DNA from 3 places in the Halomonas sp. H33-56 genome. Region 2 is predicted to be linked to each of the others. Evidence: predicted binding sites of a transcription regulator. Region 2 holds the regulator's gene; each other region holds the start of a gene.
The links. The regulator sigma-54, encoded in region 2, starts transcription at its own class of promoters, with help from an activator protein. The targets are predictions, from matches to a motif close to TGGCACNNNNNTTGCTNT.
Positions count from the first base shown of each region.

Region 1: the regulator sigma-54 is predicted to act here: its motif matches at 4,058-4,075, upstream of hmpA (NO-inducible flavohemoprotein).
Region 3: the regulator sigma-54 is predicted to act here: its motif matches at 2,172-2,189, upstream of NFH98_RS01755 (circularly permuted type 2 ATP-grasp protein).

Region 1 covers NZ_JAMSHP010000001.1:4,437,790-4,445,119, reverse strand. The annotation lists gene NFH98_RS19115 (Bug family tripartite tricarboxylate transporter substrate binding protein) at 1-457, shown strand, start outside; gene NFH98_RS19110 (tripartite tricarboxylate transporter TctB family protein) at 504-1,055, shown strand; gene NFH98_RS19105 (tripartite tricarboxylate transporter permease) at 1,059-2,573, shown strand; gene hmpA (NO-inducible flavohemoprotein) at 2,678-3,862, opposite strand; gene norR (nitric oxide reductase transcriptional regulator NorR) at 4,353-5,942, shown strand; gene NFH98_RS19090 (NnrS family protein) at 6,129-7,313, shown strand; gene NFH98_RS19085 (SirB2 family protein) at 7,320-7,330, shown strand, end outside.
Region 2 covers NZ_JAMSHP010000001.1:1,690,117-1,697,446, reverse strand. The annotation lists gene lptA (lipopolysaccharide transport periplasmic protein LptA) at 1-385, shown strand, start outside; gene lptB (LPS export ABC transporter ATP-binding protein) at 385-1,110, shown strand; gene NFH98_RS07355 (RNA polymerase factor sigma-54) at 1,383-2,795, shown strand; gene hpf (ribosome hibernation-promoting factor, HPF/YfiA family) at 2,955-3,263, shown strand; gene ptsN (PTS IIA-like nitrogen regulatory protein PtsN) at 3,269-3,754, shown strand; gene rapZ (RNase adapter RapZ) at 3,808-4,689, shown strand; gene NFH98_RS07335 (HPr family phosphocarrier protein) at 4,692-4,961, shown strand; gene NFH98_RS07330 (BUD32 family EKC/KEOPS complex subunit) at 5,013-5,537, shown strand; gene bioA (adenosylmethionine--8-amino-7-oxononanoate transaminase) at 5,702-6,976, shown strand; gene NFH98_RS07320 (4Fe-4S binding protein) at 7,298-7,330, opposite strand, start outside.
Region 3 covers NZ_JAMSHP010000001.1:379,647-386,976, reverse strand. The annotation lists gene NFH98_RS01760 (alpha-E domain-containing protein) at 1-619, opposite strand, end outside; gene NFH98_RS01755 (circularly permuted type 2 ATP-grasp protein) at 624-2,081, opposite strand; gene NFH98_RS01750 (transglutaminase family protein) at 2,666-3,604, shown strand; gene NFH98_RS01745 (phosphatidylglycerophosphatase A family protein) at 3,681-4,169, shown strand; gene NFH98_RS01740 (fasciclin domain-containing protein) at 4,356-4,874, opposite strand; gene NFH98_RS01735 (hypothetical protein) at 5,278-5,541, shown strand; gene NFH98_RS01730 (hypothetical protein) at 5,538-5,756, shown strand; gene NFH98_RS01725 (Na+/H+ antiporter family protein) at 6,238-7,330, shown strand, end outside.

The DNA.
Region 1 (7,330 bases), 2.7 Mb from region 2:
CGAGGTGGAGTTCAAGATCGTCTCCTATCCCGGTGGTGCGGCGCCACAGAAGGAGGCCCTGCTCAACGGAGAGGTGGACCTGGCGTTGACCAGCCTCGGTGACTTCGAATCGCTGATCTCGGCGGGTGACGCCCGTGGCCTGGTGGAGTTCACCGACGTCCAGAGCGAGAGCTTCCCCGACGTGCCCCCGGCAACCGAGCTGGGCTACGACATCCAGATGGGCAGTTTCGTGATCCTGGCGGCGCCTGCCAATACGCCGGACGAAGCCGTGACGGCCCTCGAGGCGGCCTATCAGCAGGCCTACGACAGCGAGGAATTCCAGAACTGGCTGGTCGACGTCGGTGTCACCCCCAACTGGCTGGGCACCGAGGAGGTCGAGGACTGGGCCGAACAGACCCAGGGTGAGCTGTTCGCGCGCATGGATGAGCTGAAGGAAGCCGGCCTGATCGGCCAGTAAGCCCGCGCCGCCACCGCGGTGGCGGCTCTTTTCCGGAGGACTCCCGATGAAATCGCTCTCCCGCCTGGGGACCTGGCTGACGGGGCCGACAGGTGTCGTCGTCTGCCTGTTGGCCCTGACCCTGATCTATCTGCTCGAGGCGTTCAAGATCGCGCCGCCCATCAACAACGGGGCCCTGACCGCCTCCTTCTTCCCGGTGGCGCTCGCCGTGGTCATGCTGCTGGCGCTGGGTGGCGTGATCCTCGCCGATCGACGCGAGGCGGCCAGTGGTGAGGCTGGTGGTGAGGCTGGTGGTGAGTCCGGCGCCGGGGAAAGCGACGAGGGCGGCGACAACCGTGGCGATGCAAAGGTGGCGGCGTGGCGGGGGCCGGTGGCGGTCACCCTGCTCACCGCCGTCTATATCGCCCTGTTTGCCCACCTTGGCTACTTCATCGCCACCTTCCTCTACGCCTTCAGCATGACGCTGGCCTTCGCCACCGGGCGGCCCTCGCCGCAGGCGCTGGCGTTCAAGGCGCTGGTGGCCGGCGTGATCACCCTGCTGGGATACGGGCTCTTCGAGCTGGTGTTCCAGGTTCGCCTGCCGACGCCCTGGATCTGACCCATGGACTATCTGATCGAACTCTCCAAGGGCCTTGCCGTGCTGATGCAGCCCGACATCCTGCCCTACCTGATCGGCGGCTACCTGATCGGCACCTTCTTTGGCGCCGTGCCGGGGCTCACCTCGATGCTGGCCATCGCCCTGCTGTTGCCGTTGACCTACAGCCTCGACATCACCGCGGCGCTGGTCGCCTGCGCCGCCATCTTCATGGCCGGCATGTGCAGTGGCAGCATCACCGCCACCACCATCAATATTCCCGGTGCCCCGGCCTCGATGATGACCGCCATCGAGGGCTACCCCATGCAGCAGCGGGGCGAGGGCGCCAAGGCGCTTGGCCACGCCGCCCTGGCGTCGATGATCGGCGGTGCCCTGGGCGCCATCATGCTGATGGTGATGGCGCCGCTGGCCACCGAGGCGGCGCTGCTGATTCGCACGCCGGGCAAGTTCTCGCTGATCGCCTTCGCCCTGATCGTGATCGTCATCTCCCAGCGTGGGGCCATCTCCAAGGGCCTGGTCGCCACCACCCTGGGGGTGATGGTGGCCACCGTCGGTATCGATGTGATGCAGCCGGTCACCCGCTTCACCTTCGGCACCGGCGTGCTGATGCAGGGCATCGACATCATGCCGCTGGTCATCGGCGCCTTCGCCGTCAGTGAGCTGCTGGTGCAGTCGCAGAACCGCGCCTCGCGCACCGTCGAGGTCGACGCCATCAAGGCCAGCGTCATTCGCCGCCGGGACTTTATTCCACCCTGGCACGAGGTGCGTGAAATCGGCGTCTATCGCTACGTCAAGACCGCCATCATCGGCTACAGCGTCGGCGTGCTGCCGGGCGCCGGAGGCTCCATGGCGGCCTTTGTCGCCTACGCCGAGTCCATGCGCAGCACACGCCACCCGGAGAAGTACGGCAAGGGTTCGGTGGAAGGCATCGCGGCGGCGGAGGGCGCCAACAACGCCATGTGCAGCGGCGCCTTCGTGCCGATGCTGTCCTTCGGTATTCCCGGCGATCCCACCACCGCCATCGTGCTGGGCGTGCTGGTGATCAACGGCCTGCAGCCCGGGCCGCAGTTCCTCGACAGCCAGCTTGCGCTGGTGGCTCCGATGTTCATGGCGCTGCTGGTGGCGGCCCTGGTGATGGTGCCGCTGACGCTCTACGTGCTGGGACCCTGGTTCGTGCGGATCGTCTCGATCCGCCGCGATGTGCTCTACGCCAGCATCGCGGTGATCGCGCTGGTCGGCTGCTACGTGGCTACCTACTCGATCTTCCAGATGGGACTGGCGCTGGTGTTCGGGGTGCTCGCCTTCCTGCTGCGGCGTCAGGGCTATCCGGTGGCCTGCCTGCTGCTCGGTTTCGTGCTCGGCCCGAGCCTGGAGGAATACTGCCGACGCTCGCTGTCGCTGTCCGACGGCAACCCGCTGATCTTCCTCACCAGTCCCGACAGCCTGTTCTTCCTGGCGCTGACCGGGGTGTTCTACTACTTCATGGTGGTGAGAAAGCCCGAGGCGCGACAGCACGCCTGAAACTCAGGTTGGTGAGTGATGGCTGGGAGACACGACAAGGCCGCGCCCTCGGGCGCGGCCTTGTCGTGGTGGGCTGAGTGGAACGCGACGGTCAGACGTGCTTGTCAGGCGGCGCTCTTGGTAGGTTCAAGCGGACGCGAGGGGCCGAAGTGCTCGTAGTGACGGCGCTGCTCGGGGATGCCCAGTTCTGCCAGATGGCTGTCGATGGCGCTCATGAAGGGTGGCGGGCCGACGAAGTAGCACTGGGCGTCGCCGCCGGGCAGCAGGCGGGCCAGCAGCTCACGCTCGAGGCGGCCCTTGATGTCGCCACCGTCGCCTTCCTCGTAGGCGCAGACCCGGGTCAGCAGTTGCGGATAGTCTCGGGCAAGGGCCTCGACCTCGCCACGGAAGGCGTGGTGGTCGATGTTCCGGGCAGCGTGGATGTAGCAGACCCGGCGTCCCTGGGCCAGGGCCTGGCGTGCCAGCGGCAGCATCGGGGTCTGGCCGACGCCGCCGCTGATCAGCATTACCGGTGCGTCGCCATCGTCCAGGGTCAGCTCACCGGCAGGGGGCAGCAGTTCCAGGGTGTCGCCGACGCGCATCTGCTGGTGCAGGAAGTTGCTGACCAGGCCGCCCGGCTCCTGTTTCACCGAGATGCGATAGCTACGGCCGTTGGGGCTGCCGGACAGGCTGTAGTGGCGATGCACGATTGCCTCGTCCACCGCCAGACGCAGGCCGATGTACTGGCCGGGCTCGGCGTCGGCCACCGGCTGGCCGTCGACCGGCTCCAGGGTGAAGGAGCGAATTACCTCGCACTCGCGCTGGATCTGGGCGACACGAAACTCGCGCAGTCCACGCCAGCCGCCGGGGCGCTCGGCGAAGGCCTGGTAGCGCTCGGCTTCGGCGGCGATCAACAGCGCGGCCAGGTCGCTGTAAAGGGCCGCCCAGGCGTCGGCGATCTCCGGCGTCACCACCTCGCCCAGCACCTCGCCGATGGCGGCCATCAGGCATTCGCCGACGATGGGGTACTGCTCGGGCTGGATGCCCAGCGAGACGTGCTTGCTGATCACCGTCTGCATCGAGTCGATGACCTCCTGGGGCTGGCGGCGCAGGCCGACATAGGCCAGCACCCCTCGCGCCAGCGCCTTCGGCTGGCCACCGTCGGCCTGGTGGGCCTGGTTGAACACCGCCTTGACCTCCGGGTAGCGCTCGAACATCAGCGGATAGAAACGGGCGGTGATGGCGTCGAGGTGTTCGGCGACCAGAGGGGCGGTGGCATCGATGATGGCGTCTTGGGCAGCGGTGGTCATGGCGTCTCCTGTCAGGGATATGGCGCAGCGCGCTCCCACTGTGGCAAAAAACCTTCACCGCGTCGGAGGCCTGGCTCGTTTGGGCCTACTTTTTCTCTACAGCTTGTGAACAGAGCATCGGTTGATATGCCTCGACACCTGCGGTGCTTCCACGGGGTCGGGGCGTATCGCTCGTCGCCTTTCTGTACCCTGTATGGAGCAAGCGATATGCCGCTTCGCTTAAGGTGCGCCAACTTGCCACAGTGCGGGTGATCCAGAGTAGGTAATGAGCGGGCAGTGTGGATCCACAGGGCGCTTGTCGAGAGCGCTGGTCACGCTACCCGGCTCCTTTTTTTCTGGCCCGGTTCCCGGCCACGTTTGCGACCCGATTCTGTCCCGGTATTCGCCCAGGACAGTGGTACCTCTTGCGAATGAAATCGAGGTTGCATGTCGATCTGACACTACAAGTGCTATCGTTTTGACACTATTGATAGTCAAAAGGACATTCTAGGTGGTCAGCTTTCTACGACGCCTGCGTGCCCTGCTGCAGCGCCTGGGCGATGAGCAGGGCCCCGAGCTCGCCGAGGCCTGGCAGGGCGTGCTCGAATCATTGGTGGCCCCCACCGCGGCGGATGCCAGCGCGCTGCTGGTGGCGCAGGGCTCCGGCCTCAGGCCGGTGGCCACCATCGGCCTGCCCGAGGGCGTGGCCGGCAGGACCTTCGCCTTGGGCGAGCATCCTCGCCTCGCCGCCATCGCCGAGGCGCCGGGGGTCTGCCGCTTTGCCGCGGACTCGCCCCTTCCTGATCCCTACGACGGGTTGCTGGATGACGGTCTTAGCCCTGTCCATGACTGTCTGGGGGTGGCGTTGCGCGACGGTGATGAGCTGATCGGCATGGTCACCCTGGACGCCCTGACCCCGGGGGCGCTGGCCGAGCTGGATGACCAGGGCCTGCTGGCGGCGGCCGAGTTGCTGGGCACTTGCCTGCGGCTGTCCCGGCGTCTGGACGGCGCCCGCCTGCAGCTCGCCCTGCAGCGGGATGGCCATGGCCAGTTGCCGCGTCGGCTGACCGGCTGGCGCAGTGGCGCCATGCGCAAGCTGATGGCCTCGGTGGAGCTGGTCGCCGCCACCGACATGAGCGTGCTGGTGCTGGGCGAGACCGGCGTCGGCAAGGAACGCATCGCCCATGCCCTCCATCACGGCTCGCGACGTGCCGATGGGCCACTGGTGGTGGTGAACTGCGCCGCGCTGCCAGCCTCGTTGATCGAGAGCGCCCTGTTCGGCCATCGGCGCGGGGCGTTCTCCGGGGCAACCAGCGACCATCGCGGGCACTTCCAGATGGCCGACGGCGGCACCCTGGTGCTGGACGAGGTGGGCGAGCTGCCGCTGGAGCTGCAGCCGAAGCTGTTGCGGGTGCTGCAGGAAGGCGAGGTCCAGCCATTGGGCAGCGATCGGCTCCAGCATGTCGACGTTCGGGTGGTCGCGGTGACCAACCGGGATCTTGCCCTGGAGGTCGCCCAGGGGCGCTTTCGCGAGGATCTCTATCATCGGCTCAGCGCCTTCCCTCTGGAGGTTCCACCGCTGCGCCAGCGTCCCGAGGACCTGGCGCTGCTGGTGGGACACTTCCTGGAGCAGAACCGGGTGCGTCTCGGCGTCGGCAACCTGCGCCTGAGCGAGGCCGCGCGGGTGTCGCTGGCGGGCTGGCACTGGCCAGGCAATGTGCGCGAGCTGGAGTCGCTGCTGGCACGAGCCTCGCTGCTGGCATTGGCCTCGGTGGACGTGCTGGGGACGCCCGATGCCCGCCGTCGTAGCGTACGCATCGAGGTCGAACACCTGGGGCTGGCGCCGGCGACAGCCCGGGCCACCGACGCGCCCGCAGCGCAAGGCGACACGTCTCGAAGCGCCGTGTCGCCGGCCGATCGGCCAGCGGGCGAGGCGCTGGATCGAGAGCCCTCGCTGCGGGAGGCCTCCGAGGCCTTTCAGCGCGAGCGCATCCGGCAGGCCCTGGACACTGAAGGCAACTGGGCAGGGGCGGCTCGCCGGCTGGGGCTGGACCCCGGCAATCTGCATCGCCTGGCGCGGCGGCTGGGGCTAAAGGCCTGATTCTGGCCTGGTCATCGCCAAGGGCGTGCGAGGCTGTCGCGGGGTTGGGGCTGGGTTGGGGGATGCAGGGCTTGCCAGCGTGAGTCAGGTTTGCGGCATCGGCAGTGCCTTTGATGTGCATCATGGTGATGTTGTCCAAAGCGGGCCAGACTTCACAAGACCAAGTGAATTACTCAGGTACTCGCCATGTCATCCGTCGCCGCTCGTCTGCCTCTTGCGCGCCTCGCCTTTCGTCCCTTCTTCCTGCTGGCGGCGGCCTTCAGCGTGGTGGCCCTGCTGGTGTGGCTCGCTTTCTGGCACGGCATCTTCGTGCTGTCGCCCCGGGCGGGCATGCTGTGGTGGCACCAGCACGAGATGCTGTTCGGTGTGGTGGGGGCGGTGGTTTCGGGGTTCTTGCTGACCGCGGTGCAGACCTGGACCGGCCTCAGGGGGCTCCATGGCGCCCCGCTGCTGGGGCTCGTCGCACTGTGGCTGGCGGCCAGGCTGGGGCTGGCCTTTCCCGTCTTGCCACAGGCGCTGGTGATGGCGCTGGACGTCGGCTTTCTGCTGATCGTCTGCGCCGTGATGGCGGTGATGGTGATCCGGGCGAAGCGCTGGCGCAACCTGATCTTCGTGCCGGTGCTGGCGATCCTCGCCGGTGCCAACCTGGGCAGCCACCTGGGCGTGCTCCAGGGTGACCCTGAGCTGGTGCGCCAGTCGTCCTACCTGGCGGTGCTGCTGGTGACGCTGATCATGGGGGTGCTGGGCGGTCGGGTGATCCCGATGTTCACCGCCAACCGGCTGGGCCTGAAGCGCCGCCCGGCGCTGCCCTGGCTAGAGGGGCTGGCGCTCGGCAGCCTGGCGCTGGCGGTGGTGCTGCAGCTTACACGCACCCTGGGGGCCGATCTGCCCGACAGCGTACTGGCGCTGGCGCTGCTGGCGGCGGCGCTGGCCCACCCGCTGCGCCTGATACGCTGGCAAGGCCGTGCCACCGGACGTGAACCCCTGCTGTGGAGCCTTCACCTGAGCTACGCCTTCGTGCCGCTGGGGCTTTTGCTGTGGGCCCTGGGGCTGTGGGGCGTCGGCCGGGCAGAGCTGGGTGTCCACGCCATCACCGTGGGTGCCATGGGCACCATGATGCTGTCGATGATGTCGCGGGTGTCGCTGGGCCATACCGGCCGCCCCATGCGCTGTCTGCCGGGCATCGGCGTGGCCCTGGGCCTGCTGGTGGCGGCGGGACTGTCGCGCTCGCTGGTGCTGGCGCTGTGGCCCTCGGTCACCCACTGGGTCTACAGCCTGAGCATCCTCCTGTGGTGTCTCGGCTACGCCATCTTTCTGGCCCACTATGTGCCGATTCTCGGCAGTCCGCGTGTCGACGGTCAGGACGGCTAGGCTTAGATGTTACCGCT
Region 2 (7,330 bases):
CGGTACCGCGGTCTATACCGGCGACGTGCGCATTGTGCAAGGCAGCATGATCCTCACCGGCGAACGCGTCGAGATCCAGCGCAACGACCAGGGACAACTGTCACTGGCGACCGCGACCGGCTCACGTGCCTACCTCGAGCAGAAGCCATCCCCGGAAGAACCGGTGGTCAAGGGCTGGGGCCGCAAGGTGATCTACCACGTGGCCGAACGCCGCATGGAGCTGATCGACCAGGCTGAGCTGCACAAGGCCAATGACACCTTCGACGGTGCCTATCTGGAGTACTTCCTCGATCGCCGCGTGGTCCAGGCCCGCTCCAGCGCCCAGGGCGTCCAGGGCGAGCAGCGCATTCGCATGACCCTCGAGCCGGAAAGCCAAGGAAACTGATGAAGACTCTCCACGCTCGCCATCTGGCCAAGAGCTACAAGAAGCGTCGCGTCGTCCAGGACATCAGCCTGTCAATCGAGCAGGGCAGCATCGTCGGTCTGCTGGGCCCCAACGGGGCCGGCAAGACCACCTCCTTCTACATGATCGTCGGCCTGGTCAGAGCCGACGCCGGCAGCATCAGCATCGATGATCGGGACCTGAGCCGCGCGGCCATGCACCAGCGCGCGCTGGCCGGTATCGGCTACCTGCCTCAGGAGGCTTCGATCTTTCGCAAGCTGTCGGTGGCCGACAACATCATGGCGATCCTCGAGACCCGCAAGGACCTCGACCGCGAGGGCCGAGAAGCACGTCTCGAGCAACTCCTCGAGGATTTCCACGTCAGCCATATTCGCGACAACCCCGGCATGAGCCTGTCCGGCGGGGAGCGGCGCCGGGTCGAGATCGCTCGCGCCCTGGCCACCGAGCCGGCCTTTATCCTCCTCGATGAACCCTTCGCCGGGGTCGACCCGATCTCGGTGGGCGAGATCAAGTCCATCATTCGTCAACTCAAGGCCCGCGATATCGGCGTCCTGATCACCGATCACAACGTGCGCGAGACCCTCGATATCTGCGATCGTGCCTACATCGTCGGCGACGGCCAGATCATCGCCGAGGGCAGCGCCGAGTCCATCCTCGCCAACCAGCGCGTCAAGGAGGTCTACCTGGGCGAGAACTTCCGCCTCTAGACCGCAGGGCCGCCCGACAGCCGCAGTCGCATCAAGCGGCCGCAACACTTGCCAGCATCAGCATCCAACCGCCGGCCCCGAAAGGGTCGGCCTCACCTTGCACACAGGGCCTCCCTCGAAAGAACCACCTCCCCCCCCCTACCAAGTTGTTCCACATCGACCTTTTCACTCCCTCCCACAGGTCAAAAAACACCAACTTGGCAAGATGCTTGCATGTCTGATGACTCGTCGTTAGGGTAAAGCCTTTCGACAACACTGGTGGATCCCGACCCATGGCCCTCAAGGCGTCACTGCAGCTGCGCATCGGTACCCAGCTGACCATGACCCCGCAACTGCAACAGGCGATCGGCCTGCTGCAGCTTTCGACCCTGGACCTGCGCCAGGAGGTCCATCAGGCGCTGGAGGCCAACCCCATGCTCGAACTCGAGGACGAGTTCGGCGAACAGCAGACCAGGGAAGCCGTGGAAGATGACTGGGCGGATCAGATTCCCTCGGAACTCAGTGTGGACAGCGACTGGTCCGACACCTACCAGGACCTGGGCACCACCCCCGCCGGCAGTGGCGAGGCGCCGGATTTCGAGCGCCAGGCAAGCTCCCAGTCACTGCACAGCCACCTGAGCTGGCAACTGGCGATGCTCGACGTCAGCGACCAGGAACGCCTGATCGCCGAGAGCCTGCTCGACGCGGTCAACGCCGACGGCTATCTCGAGCAGACACTGGATGACATCGCCCAAGGGCTCGAGCAAGACGGTCGTCGCCCCCCTCCCCTCGCCGAGGTGGAGGCGGTGCTGGTTCGGCTGCAACAGTTCGAACCGACCGGAGTGTTCGCCCGCGACCTGCGCGAATGTCTGATGCTGCAACTGGATAGCCTGCCTCGCGATACCGTCCTGCTGCCCCAGGCCGGACGACTGGTAAGACAGTTTCTCGAGGCGCTGGCCAGCGGCGACCGACGTCTGCTGAAGCGCCGACTAGGACTCGATGACGACCAACTCGACAGCGTCATCGAGCTGATCCGGAGCCTCGACCCACGTCCCGGCAGCCAGTTCGGTGACAGCGATAACGACTACGTCATACCCGACCTGGTGGTACGCCACACCGAAGAGGGCTGGCGCGTTGAACTCAATCCGGATGCAATGCCCCGACTGCGCATCCAGCCCGACTACGCTGCGCTGATTCGGCGCGCGGACAAGAGCCAGGACAACCAGTTCCTCAAGGACCACCTGCAGGAGGCGCGCTGGCTGATCAAGAGTCTGTCCAGCCGCAACGACACCTTGCTGAAGGTCGGCCGGGAAATCATGGTGCGTCAGATCGACTTCCTCGAGCAGGGAGAAGCGGCCATGAAACCGTTGGTGCTGGCCGATATCGCAGACAAGGTGGAGATGCACGAGTCCACCATCTCCCGCGTGACCACCCAGAAGTTCGTGCACACGCCTCGCGGCGTGTTCGAGTTGAAGTATTTTTTCTCGAGCCAGGTCGGCCAGGATGGCGACGCCCATTCCAGTACCGCCATCCGCGCCATGATCAAATCGTTGATTCAAAAGGAACCTGCCCGCAAACCTCTGTCGGACAGCAAACTGGTGGAATTGCTGGCGGAAGACGGCGTCAATGTCGCCAGACGCACCGTGGCAAAGTACCGGGAAGCCATGAATATTCCGTCTTCCAGCGAGCGCAAGCGACTGCGCTGAGGCCTTGCGCTGCGGCGTCGCTAGCCTAGTTATCGGGAAAGCGCAAGCACTTGAAATTTCGCATGACATCTGCGTCTTTCTGCGTAGCGTCGAGGGGGTTTGCAGGATCGGAAAAAGGGTTACAATCAAGCCACCACCCGAAAGAGCAAGGAGCCTGTCATGCAAGTCAACATCACCGGCCACCACGTCGAATTGACCGATCCCCTGCGTGACTACGTACAAGAGAAGCTCGCCCGTGTGGAGCGCCACTACGACAACATCACCAACGTCCAGGTGACCCTCTCGGTGGAAAAGGAACGCCAGCTGGCCGCCTGCACCCTTCACGCCGCCGGTGCCGACCTGCATGCCGAAGCGCAGGACGGCGACATGTATGCTGCTATCGACGCCCTTGCCGACAAGCTGGACCGCCAGCTGGTCAAGCACAAGGAAAAATCCCAAGCCCGCGCCCAAGGCGCCGGAATTCGCTGACTCTCATGACATTGGAAGCCATTCTCCCTCCCGAGCGCACATTGTTCGATGTCCCGGGAGGCAGCAAGAAGAGGGTGCTGGAGTTTTTCAGCACCTTCATTGCGCAGAACACCCCGAGCCTGGACAGCCAGGAGGTCTTCAGTCGGCTGATCGGACGTGAGCGCCTGGGCAGTACCGGCATCGGCAATGGCGTCGCCATTCCCCATGCCCGCAACCCCCACTGCAAGGCGCCCATCTCCGGCTTCCTCAAACTCGCGGAACCTGTCGACTTCGATGCCATCGATGGTGAGCCCGTCGATCTGGTGTTCGTGCTGCTGGTGCCGGAAGAGGCCGACGACGCCCATCTTGCCCTGCTCGGCCAGGTCGCCGGCGTCATGAACGACGCCGACACACGTCACCGTCTGCGCCACGCCAGCTCCCAGCGCGAGCTTCACGAGCGCCTGCAGGAAGCCATCCGCCAACAGGCGCCAGGGGACGACACTCCCTCCTGATCGCGGCCTTGCCTAGGCCATCAGCAATGGACGCCTGCCCAAGGAGACAGGACATGCAGCTCGTGATCATCAGTGGTCGCTCCGGCTCGGGAAAGTCCGTGGCCCTTCAGGCCCTGGAGGACCTGGGGTTCTACGCCATCGACAACCTTCCCGCGACCTTGCTGGGCGCCCTGGTGGACGAGCTGGAAAACGGTCATTCCCGCCGTATCGCCGTCAGCGTCGACGCCCGCAACCTGCCTGAGGCGCTGGAACGCTTCCCCGCCCAGCTGGCGTCCCTCAAGCAGAGTCCGATCGACTGCCAGGTGGTCTACCTGACCAGTGATGCGCGAATTCTGCTCGAGCGCTACTCCCACACGCGGCGCCGTCACCCGCTGACCCGTGATAGCGACATGACCCTGGCGGAAGCCATCGAGTCCGAACAGAAGGCCCTTTCGGGTATTCGAGACCTGGCCGATCTGGTCATCGACAGCTCTCGCATGTCGGTGCACGAACTGCGTTCGCGCATCGCCGAACAGGTCGCCGACCACCGCAGCGGCCAGTTGAGCCTGACCGTGGAGTCCTTCGGCTTCAAGCGTGGCGTGCCGCCGGATGCAGACATCGTGTTCGATGCCCGCTGTCTGCCCAACCCCTACTGGGAACCATCGCTGCGTGATGCCAATGGCTGCGATCCCAGCGTCATCGACTTCCTCGAACGCTATCAGGACGTCGCCGACATGAAGCGCGACATTCTCGCCTGGGTGCGCACCTGGCTACCGCGCTATCAGCAAAGCCAGCGCAGCTACCTCACCGTGGCGGTGGGCTGCACCGGAGGACAGCATCGTTCGGTCTACCTGGCCGAGGGAATCGCCTCGGCCCTGGCCGACCAGCATCCCCGCGTCCGTCTACGCCACCGCGAACTCGGCCAGCAACGCCGACTGGACAGCGGAGGACTCTAGGCGTGGCCCGACGCACCCTGACCCTGACCAATCGTCGCGGCCTGCATGCACGCGCCGCGACTCGCCTGGTTACCTGCTGCCAACCCTTTGACGCCACCGTCACCGTCCACCATGGCAGCCGCTCGGGTGACGCCGCCAACATCATGTCGCTGCTGATGCTGGCCGCCCCCTGCGGAACGGAACTGACCCTGGAGGCCGAAGGCAAGGACGCGGACGCGGTGCTGGACGCTCTGGAGGCACTGTTCGACGCACGCTTCGACGAAGACGCCTGACGTCTTCCCTCTCCTTGTTTTGACCGCCACCCCCTGCCTGCCAAGGACGCCATGCAACTGATCCAGACCGGCAAGTACACCGAGGTCCACTACGACGCGGACCAGGACGCCTTCATCAAGACCTTCACGCCCAAGACCAGCGATCGCTGGCGCTACCGCCTGGGCATCCGGCGCTACCCCGGCCACAATTTTCGCTATGTCGCCGGCCGACTGGAGCGACTGGGTATCGCCACACCGAAAATCCTGTCGGCAGAGCGCTATCGTCTGGTCACCGCCAACGTGCACGGCATCGCGCTTAAAAAGCTGGTCCTCGACTCTCCGGAACTGCAGAACCGCTACCTGGACATTCTCGAAGCATTGTACCGTGACCGTATCCACTGTCGTGGCCTGCACACAGAGAACTTCCTGGTCGTCGACGGAGAGGTGATCGCCATCGATCTGGATGCCTACAAGGCGCCGCGGGTCTTCACCTATCCGCGCCGAGAGTTCATCGACTGCCTGAGTCGCTCGCTGAAAAACGACGAGGCGTTCCTGTTCGAGCGCTTTCTCGAACGTGTCGACGCCCAGCATCCCTGAGCCCAGCATCCCTAAGGAAGCACCGCTCCTCCTTGTGCCCTCGCCTGCCCCGCTCTACCCCGGTTTTCCGGGTGGGAGCGCTGGCGTTGGCGACGGTAGCAGCAGCAGTGGTAAACTTTTAACTCGTCACTCAGTTTACCACCAAGCGTCCTTCAGGAGCCGACATGACCTCTCCGGTGTGGCATCCCTACGCCCATCTCAAGACCCAGGCCCCTGCCCCCCGGGTAGTCGGCGGCCAGGGCACCCGCTTTACCCTGGACAGCGGCGAATCATTGCTCGACGCGACCTGCTCCTGGTGGTGCATGATCCACGGCTACGGACATCCACGGCTGGTCAAGGCGATTCAGGAGCAGGCTGCCACGCTGTGTCACGTGATGCTTGGAGGACTGACCCACGATCCCGCCGACCAGCTCGCGCGGGAACTGGTTCGCGTCACGCCAGAGGGCCTCAACCACGTGTTCTTCTCCGACAGCGGCTCGGTGGGCATGGAGGTGGCGATGAAGATGGCGGTGCAGTACCACCATCTGCGCGGCCGCCCCAACAAGCACCGCATGCTGTCGCTGATGAAGGCCTACCACGGTGATACCGCCGGCTGCATGGCGGTGTGTGACCCCGAAGAGGGCATGCATTCGCTGTTTTCCGGCTTTCTTCCGAAGCACCATTTCGCCCCGGCGCCGACGGCCCCCTATGCGGCCACGCCAGAGCAGGTCGCCGCCGACCTCGACGCCCTGCGAGCGGTGCTGGAAGCCCACCACCACGAGATCGCCGCGCTGTTGATGGAGCCCCTGCTGCAGGCCGCCGGTGGCCTCAACATGACCTCTCCGGACTATCTGAAGGGTGCTCGCGCCTTATGTGACGAGTTCGACGTGCTGTTGGTGTTCGACGAAGTGGCCACCGGCTTTGGCCGCACCGGGCGCATGTTCGCCGCCGACCATGCCGGTGTCAGTCCGGACATCATGGTGCTGTCCAAGGGGCTGACCGGCGGCTACCTTGGCCACGCGGCGACCCTGGCCAGCGACCGTGTCCATGACACCTTTATCGGCGACAGCGAGCTTCACGCCTTTATGCACGGCCCGACCTTCATGGGCAATCCGCTGGCCTGTCGCGTGGCACTGGAAAGCCTCAGGGTCTTCGAGGAGGACGACTATCTGGGTCGTATCGCTCGGCTCAACGCCATCCTTGTGCAGGAACTCGCCGGCGACAGTGACCTGCGCGCCCACCCTGCGGTGGCCGACATCCGTGTGCTCGGCGCCACCGGTGTGATCGAGGTGCACGACAGTAAAGCGCTGAAAGGCGCCGCCTCCATCGCCCGTGAACAGGGCGTGTGGCTGAGATCCTTCGGCAGATGGCTTTACACCATGCCTGCCTATATCACCTCGGATGAGGAAATGCACCAGATCATCAAGGCCATGAAGGCGCCTTTCACAGCAAACGCATAACTTTCACAGCAAACGCATAATTAGTGGGCAGGGTCGGCGCTGACTAGCTCTCTACCAGCCCGCCGGCCTATATCACCTCGGATGACGAAATGCGCCAGATCATCAAGGCCATGAAGGCGCCTTTCACAGCAAACGCATAACTTTCACAGCAAACGCATAATTAGTGGGCAGGGGCGGCGCTGACTGGCTCTCTACCAGCCCGCCCGCCTATATCACCTCGGATGACGAGATGCGCCAGATCATCACCGCAATGAAAGCGCCGTTTCTTTCTGCATAGTCAGGGTCGGCGCTGGCTGGCTCTCTACCAGGCGCTACCACGCTCTACCAGCCCCAGAACAGCAGCCACCAGGCGCC
Region 3 (7,330 bases), 1.3 Mb from region 2:
ACTTGAGCACGCTCATCCACTGCAGGTGCTCGAACGGACGAATCTCGTCGCTGTCACGCTGCAGCAGGTTGGCCGAGCGCACATCGATGATGCGGGTGATCATGTCGGCCCGTTCGAGCTGGCGCCCGAGCATCATGAAGGTCCGTGACCCACCGTAGCTGAGGGTGCCCTCGATCAACCCGATCAACGTCTGACAGCCGCGAATCACTAGCTTCAGAAAGCGCTCTCGGCGTCCCGGGCCGAGGCCCGCATCAGCGTGGGCACTGGCGGTCATGTAGAGCTGGTTGATTTCTTCCCAGACCTCCCGCGGTACCACGTCCCGCGTGGTGCGCAGATTCTCGCGGGCCTGGGCAAGGGCGGACAGGATCGAGCCGGAGTAGCGTCGGTCGGCACACAGGAACTGCACCACGTTGCGATCGTTGGGCTCGTCGTAGAGGGTCTCGAACACCTCGGCGCCCCCGGTGATATCGATCATCGCCGCCCATCCCAGCGGTTGGCGGTAGGGCATGTCGAGCATCAGGTGACTGGAGACGTTGATCAGGCGGGCGGTATCTTCGGCACGCTCGATGTAGCGGGCCATCCAGTACAGGTTTTCGGCGACTCTGGAAAGCATCAGCATGGTCTCAGTCCTCCCCCGTCTCGACGATCCAGGTGTCCTTGCTGCCGCCCCCTTGGGACGAGTTGACCACCAGCGAGCCCTTGACCAGGGCCACACGGGTCAATCCACCGGTGGTGACGTAGGCGCCGTCCTGGCCCGACAGGATGAAGGGGCGCAAATCGACGTGGCGCGGCTCGGGCCGGCCATCGAACAGCGTGGGGGTGGTGGACAGGTTCAGCATGGGCTGAGCCATGTAGTTGCGTGGGTTCTCCTGGATCAGCCTGGCGAAGGCATCACGCTCGGCCTGGGAGGCCTGGGGGCCCATCAGCATGCCGTAGCCGCCGGACTCGTTGGCGGGCTTTACCACCAGTTCATGCAGGTGCTCCAGCACATAGCGGCGGTCTTCCTCGAGCATGCACAGGTAGCTCGGCACATTGGGCAGCAGCGCCTCCTGATCCAGGTAGTACTTGATCAGTTTCGGCACGAAGGCGTAGACCACCTTGTCATCGGCGACACCGGCCCCCGGGGCGTTGGCCAGCGCCACCTTGCCGCTGCGCCAGGCCCGCATCAATCCGGGCACGCCCAGCACCGAGTCCTTGCGAAACGCCTCCGGGTCGAGGAAGGCGTCGTCGACGCGGCGGTAGATCACGTCCACACGGGTCAGCCCCTGGACGGTGCGCATGTAGACCACGTCGTCGTCATCGACCAGCAGATCCGGGCCCTGGACCAGTTGCACACCCATTTGCTGGGCCAGGTAGGCGTGCTCGTAGTAGGCCGAGTTGTAGATACCCGGGGTCAGCACCACCACCTGGGGATCGTCCCAATGGCGTGGCGACATGCCCGCCAGCATGTCGTAAAGCTGGGGCACATAGTCGTCCACCGGATGAATCTTGCCCGAGGCAAACAGCTCCGGCAGCACGCGCTTGGTTACGTTGCGATTCTCGAGCATGTAGGACACCCCGGACGGTATCCGCAGGTTGTCCTCCAGTACGTAGACGGTGCCGTCGCCACCACGCACCAGATCGGAGCCGCAGATATGCGCCCAGACCCCGTGGGGCGGATCGATCCCTACACACTGGGGGCGAAAGTTGACGGATTGCTCGAGCACCGCCGCCGGCAGCACGCCATCCTTGACGACCTTCTGGTCGTGGTACAGGTCGTCGATGAACAGGTTGAGCGCCTCGACCCGCTGCTTGAGGCCTGCCTCGGTGCGTCGCCACTCGTCGGCGGGGATGATGCGAGGCACGATGTCGAAAGGCCAGGCGCGGTCGATCATGCTGCCCTCGGAATACACCGTGAAGGTGATCCCCATGGTGCGAATGGCGATCTCTGCTGCGTTCTTGCGCTCTTCCAGCTCGTCAGGGGCAAAGCCCGCGAGCACGTCACACAGCATCTTGGCCGCCTCCCGCGGCATCCCGGGCGTCGCCACCAGTTCGTCATAGAACCCTGCGCAGTCATATTGCTGCCAATCCACATGGCTCATCGGCACACCCTCGATTGTTTTCGGCATCCGGCGACCCGACCACGACGATGGCACCCCCGCCTTCGACCGTACCGGGTCCCTCCTTGCTGTATAGCAAGCCCTGTACCAGACCGCCGAGAATAGGCCGCAGCGCCGAGCCTTCTCGCCGAATGGGCTGGCGCAATTGAGCAATTTGGACAAAAAGCGACCACTTGCTCCTGCCGAAAGTGCCCCACGAACCAGCAAGAAGGGGCAGCGAGCACCGATCTGGTGCAATCATGGCGCCCCCCGGCAAGCGCGGGCGGTAGCCCTCGGCAGCCCTTGCAGAAGCCGGTCGATGGCACCTGCTGCTGACGACGCCCACCTTTCGGGCTTGAGAGAAAGGCAGGAGTCGGGTACATCTTGTCGCCACGGTTCGGGGGGGATATCGTCACCTTCTGCAACATTCGCCGACACCCAGGAGCCTCCTCGCTTCCCATGCCTGCCTCTTCTCGTTCCGCACTCCCTGGCTCGTGCGCACCGCTGTCCTGCCCTGCTCAAGACAGCGGCGCCAGGCGGTGCCGTCTGGCCAGCCTTGTCAGGGGTGGCACGGCGGGATCCGGCAGATGATCTATCGACTTCGCCACACCACGCGCTACCACTACAGCGAGATCGTGACACTCAGCGAGAACGAGGCCTGCCTGATGCCCCGTGAGATGGCCTACCAGCAGGTTGCCTGGGCGCAATTGTCGATCTCGCCGGGCGAGTCGCTACGCCAGAGCCGACAGGACGCCTTCGGCAACCATATCGCGCTGTTCGCGGTCGACACCCCCCATACCCAGCTCGAGGTCACGCTGGAGGCGCAGGTCATGACCTCGCCTCGCGCCACAGCGCCGCAGGCCATCATTAGCTGGGAGCGGTGTCGAGAGCTGTTGGCAGACCGCCACCAGCCAGGTTTCCGCGAAGCACAGCCGTTTCTTGAAAACTCCGCCTATATCGAGCGCCGCCCGCTGCTCGCCGCCTGGGCCGAAGACTGTTTTCCCGCTGGTGGCGATCTGGTGGACTGCGTGGAGCGCTTGAACCGTCGCATCCATGAGGAATTCCGCTACGACAGCGAGTTCAGCGACATGGAGACGACACCGTCCCAGGTGCTCCAGCATCGCCGTGGGGTGTGTCAGGACTTCGCTCACCTGGCCATCGCCACCCTGCGCTCGGTGGGTCTGGCCGCGCGCTACGTCAGCGGCTATCTCGAGACTCGACCGCCTCCAGGACAGCCTCGACTGATGGGCGCCGACGCCTCCCACGCCTGGTTCTCCGTGCTGATACCCGGCTGGGGTTGGCTCGACTTCGACCCCACCAACGGTGTGCGCGCCGGCGAACGACACCTGTTGCTTGGCTGGGGCCGCGACTACGAGGACGTGGCGCCGCTCAAGGGCGTGGTGACCGGTGGTGGGCGCCAGCGCCTCGAGGTGGAAGTGGACGTTGTTCCCGCCGGGGAAGTCGCGGCCACCTGCCCGACCTCCGCCAGCCCTGGCGATCACCCGGCAGCGCCGATAGCCGGCTGATTCGCTGTCCTTTATATTGCGCAGGCTCTGCCCGGCCTTGCCCTGCCCTGCCCACCGTCTTCTCAGGAGAGATTCCATGCAGGACCTGTTGATCTGGATTGCCACCGGCTTCGGCCTGGGCTATTCCCCCTGGGCGCCGGGGACGGTCGGCTCCCTGATCGGACTACCGGTCGCCTGGTGGCTGTTCCGGCTGCCGCTCGGCACGCGCCTGGCCGTTACCCTGACGCTCCTCGTGCTGGCCGTTCCCGTCTGCCACTTCGCTTCGCTGTGGCTGGGCGGCGGCGACCTGCCCCAGATCGTGCTCGACGAATGGGTGGCCCTGCCCATCGCGGTGCTGGCCTTCTCGCGCTACCGACGGCGCATCATCCTGCCGCTGGGCTATCTACTGTTTCGCCTGTTCGATATCTCCAAGTTGTCTCCGGTACGCGAGATCGAGGGCATCGGCGGGGGACTCGGCATCGTCGCCGACGACGCGATAGCTGCTCTGTACGCCGCCCTCACCCTGATACTGCTGGTGCGCCTGACCCGCCGCTACTGGCAGCGAGATCCCGAGCAGTCCTCATAAGCCAATAGCGGCCTGCCAATGCCGGGTGCTGCTTCCTATATCCACAGCCCTGACACAAAAAAACCGCCCTCGACGGGCGGCCAAACGGGACAGGGATCTATCGAAACAGTGACCGGGGGACCTCGTGCCCGGCCTCTGACGTCCAGTGCAGCAGATGTTGCACTGGCGTCACTCACTCAGCCTCGGTTATTCAGGAATCAGCACGCTGTCCACCACGTGGATCACCCCATTGCTGGCCTTGATGTCGGACTCCACCACGGCGGCATTGCCTACGCTTGCCGAGCCTTCCTGGGCGTCGATGGCCATGTCGGTTCCCTGCAGGGTGGTCACCTCGGATGACTCCTCCAGTGACACTTCTCCTTCCACCATGTGGTAGGAAACGACCTCGACCAGACGTCGGTGGGAGGCCTTGTCGTCGCTCATCCACTCATCGAGCTGTCCTGGCTGCAGGGTACCGAAGGCTTCGTTCGTTGGAGCAAAGAGCGTATAGGTTTGATCTCCCTGTAGCGGCTCGTCGAGGCCAGCCTTCTCGACAGCATCAAGCAATGTCGAGAAACGTCCGTCGGCCTGGGCGACTTCGAGCAGATTGCGTGAGGGATCCTGCTGTTGCTGCTGATCCGCTTCGGCCACCCCGCCAGCGAGCAGCGCTACGCCGAGCACGCAGCTCGGCAGGAACGACGTTGCGGCAGACATTGCTTTTTTCATGCTCTAGCCTCCTTGCGGTGATTGCTCCGAGATGTCGCGTCGCCACTGCGCGCCTCCCGGGAACCTCTCTGTCGGGGCTGTTCAACCAGGACGACGCAGTTCATGTACAAAAATTAGATCAAGAACAAGTAATGTACAAGAAAAAGTTTTACGACAGCTTTCGCCACTCTGATCATCAAAGCGTCATCTTTTGACGTCATGATATGGGCGCTGCTCGGAAAGACGGTAATGACGGCGAGATGCCGATACGCTTCCGGCGACAGAAAACCTATACAATACTTGCATATCAAGCCTGGCGATGAGAACCTTTCGTACCGTTGAGGCTCGGCCAGGAGGGCCATGCGCAGCCTCGCTTCCACAACGGAACGAACGACGGCACGTCATGCGCCAAGGAGGGCGACCCGTGTACTACCCGATTTCCTGTACCCGCTGTGGCCACGACCTGGCCAGCACACCGGGACCTGTAACGGCTCAGCCCAATGACTGGGAAGAGCTGAACTGCACCGAGTGCGGTGAGTTTCATGCCACCCTGGGCGCCTGGGAAGAACAGCAGACGCCCGACCGCCTGCGCTTTCTCAACAAGTCTCGCAGCCTGATGATGGCCATGCGACGTGAGCACGATGCCTTGATCGAGCAGCAGCACACCAAGGGAGAGCGAGTCGCATGATCACCGTCGCCCTGGACCTGAGCTGCACCATCTGTGGCCACTCCCGCTTCACGCTGCCTGTTGGTCAAGACGACGGCGACAGCGTTCACTGCGCCAACTGCACTGCCTACAAGTGCAAGGCCATGGACCTGGAGCGCGCGCTGATGGCGACCCTGCCACCGTCCATGCCTGCAGTACCGGCTTCCTCTGGCGCCGCCCAGGCGGTACCCGCCTGAGCGATGGCTTGAGAGACAGCGTTTCTGCGCCCCGCTTTTCGCCGACGCGTCCTGGCGATTCACGCCGCCCCTTTCGGGGCGGCGTTTTTGATGGAAGGCAGCGCAGCCGCTTCTTTGCTTTCTTCCTTTCCTCCTTTCCCCCCTTGCCACCATGGCGGCGACCATCGAGACCGCTATCGAGGCAACTATCGAGGCCAGTGCGGGCCACGGCCCAGGTTTGGGGTATCATTCGCCCGCTAGCGAACGGCCGTCAGGCTTCAACCTCCCCTAGAAGAGGACCAGTCCTCCGCGGTAACGCCACGCTCGCCGGCACTCTCACGCCCCCTGGACACGTGGCTCATGATGAGCCGGAGACCCCATGCAAGAGACCGCCCTTACCGACCCTTCTCCCAAGGCAAACCGTTTTGCCCGCACCCGCGCACTGCCGACCATTGCTCTGTGCGCCCTGATCTACGCCTCGACCCTGGCCGTCGGCTACCACATCAACGCGGCGGTGTTGACGATCCTCAGCATGATCGTGCTGTGCCTGCTGCGGATCCCCGTGGCCATCGCCCTGATCAGCGCCGCCATGCTAGGCGCGCTGCACGCCGGGCTGTCGATGAACGACGCCATCGGCGCCTTCAATGACAACCTGCTGGTCGGCGCCCAGGTCGGCCTGACCTACGTGATGATCGGCGCCTTCGCCGTGGCGCTGTCACGCTCGGGCCTGCTCGAACTGCTGGCCGATGCTATCTCGGCGCGCCTCGGCAGCGACGAGCAAAGTACCCGCAAGGGCGTCAAGTGGACGCTGTTCGGCCTGTTCATCGTCGCCTCACTGATGTCGCAGAATCTGGTGCCGGTGCACATCGCCTTCATTCCGATCCTGCTGCCTCCGCTGCTTGTGGTGCTCGATCGCCTGCGAGTTGACCGCCGCGCCGTGGCCTGTATCCTGGCCTGCTCGATCAGCGCCAGCTACCTGCTGCTGCCCACCGGCTTCGGTGCCATCTTTCTCAACGAGATCCTGCTGGCCAACGTCAACAGCGTCGGCGCGGACTACGGGCTGACCGCCACCGCCGACATGGCCCCCAAGGCCATGGCACTACCGGTGATGGGCCTGGTCGCGGGGCTGGTGGTGGCCGTTTTTATCAGCTATCGCCGCCCGCGTGACTACGTCACACCAAGCACCACCGCCGCCGCCAGGCCCGCCTCGCCGGCTCGCCTGAAGCCGCTGCAGCTGGTCATCACCTTGGGAGCCCTGGCGGTGGCCCTGGTCTTTCAGCTCAAGTTCGACTCGCTGTTGCTCGGAGCCATGGTCGGTTTTCTGATCCTGGGGGTCTCCGGTATCTTCCGCTGGCAGGAGCAGGATGACGTCTTCACCGACGGGCTGCGGATGATGGCGCAGATCGCGGTCATCATCACCGTCGCCTCCGGCTTTGCCGGCGTGCTGACCGCCACCGGCGAAATCGAGCCTCTGGTGGCGGCGTCGGCCGAACTGATCGGCGGCAACATGGCGCTGGGCGCAGCGGTGATGCTGGTGGTGGGACTGTTCATCACCATCGGCTTCGGCGACTCCTTCGCCAGTGTGCCGATCCTGG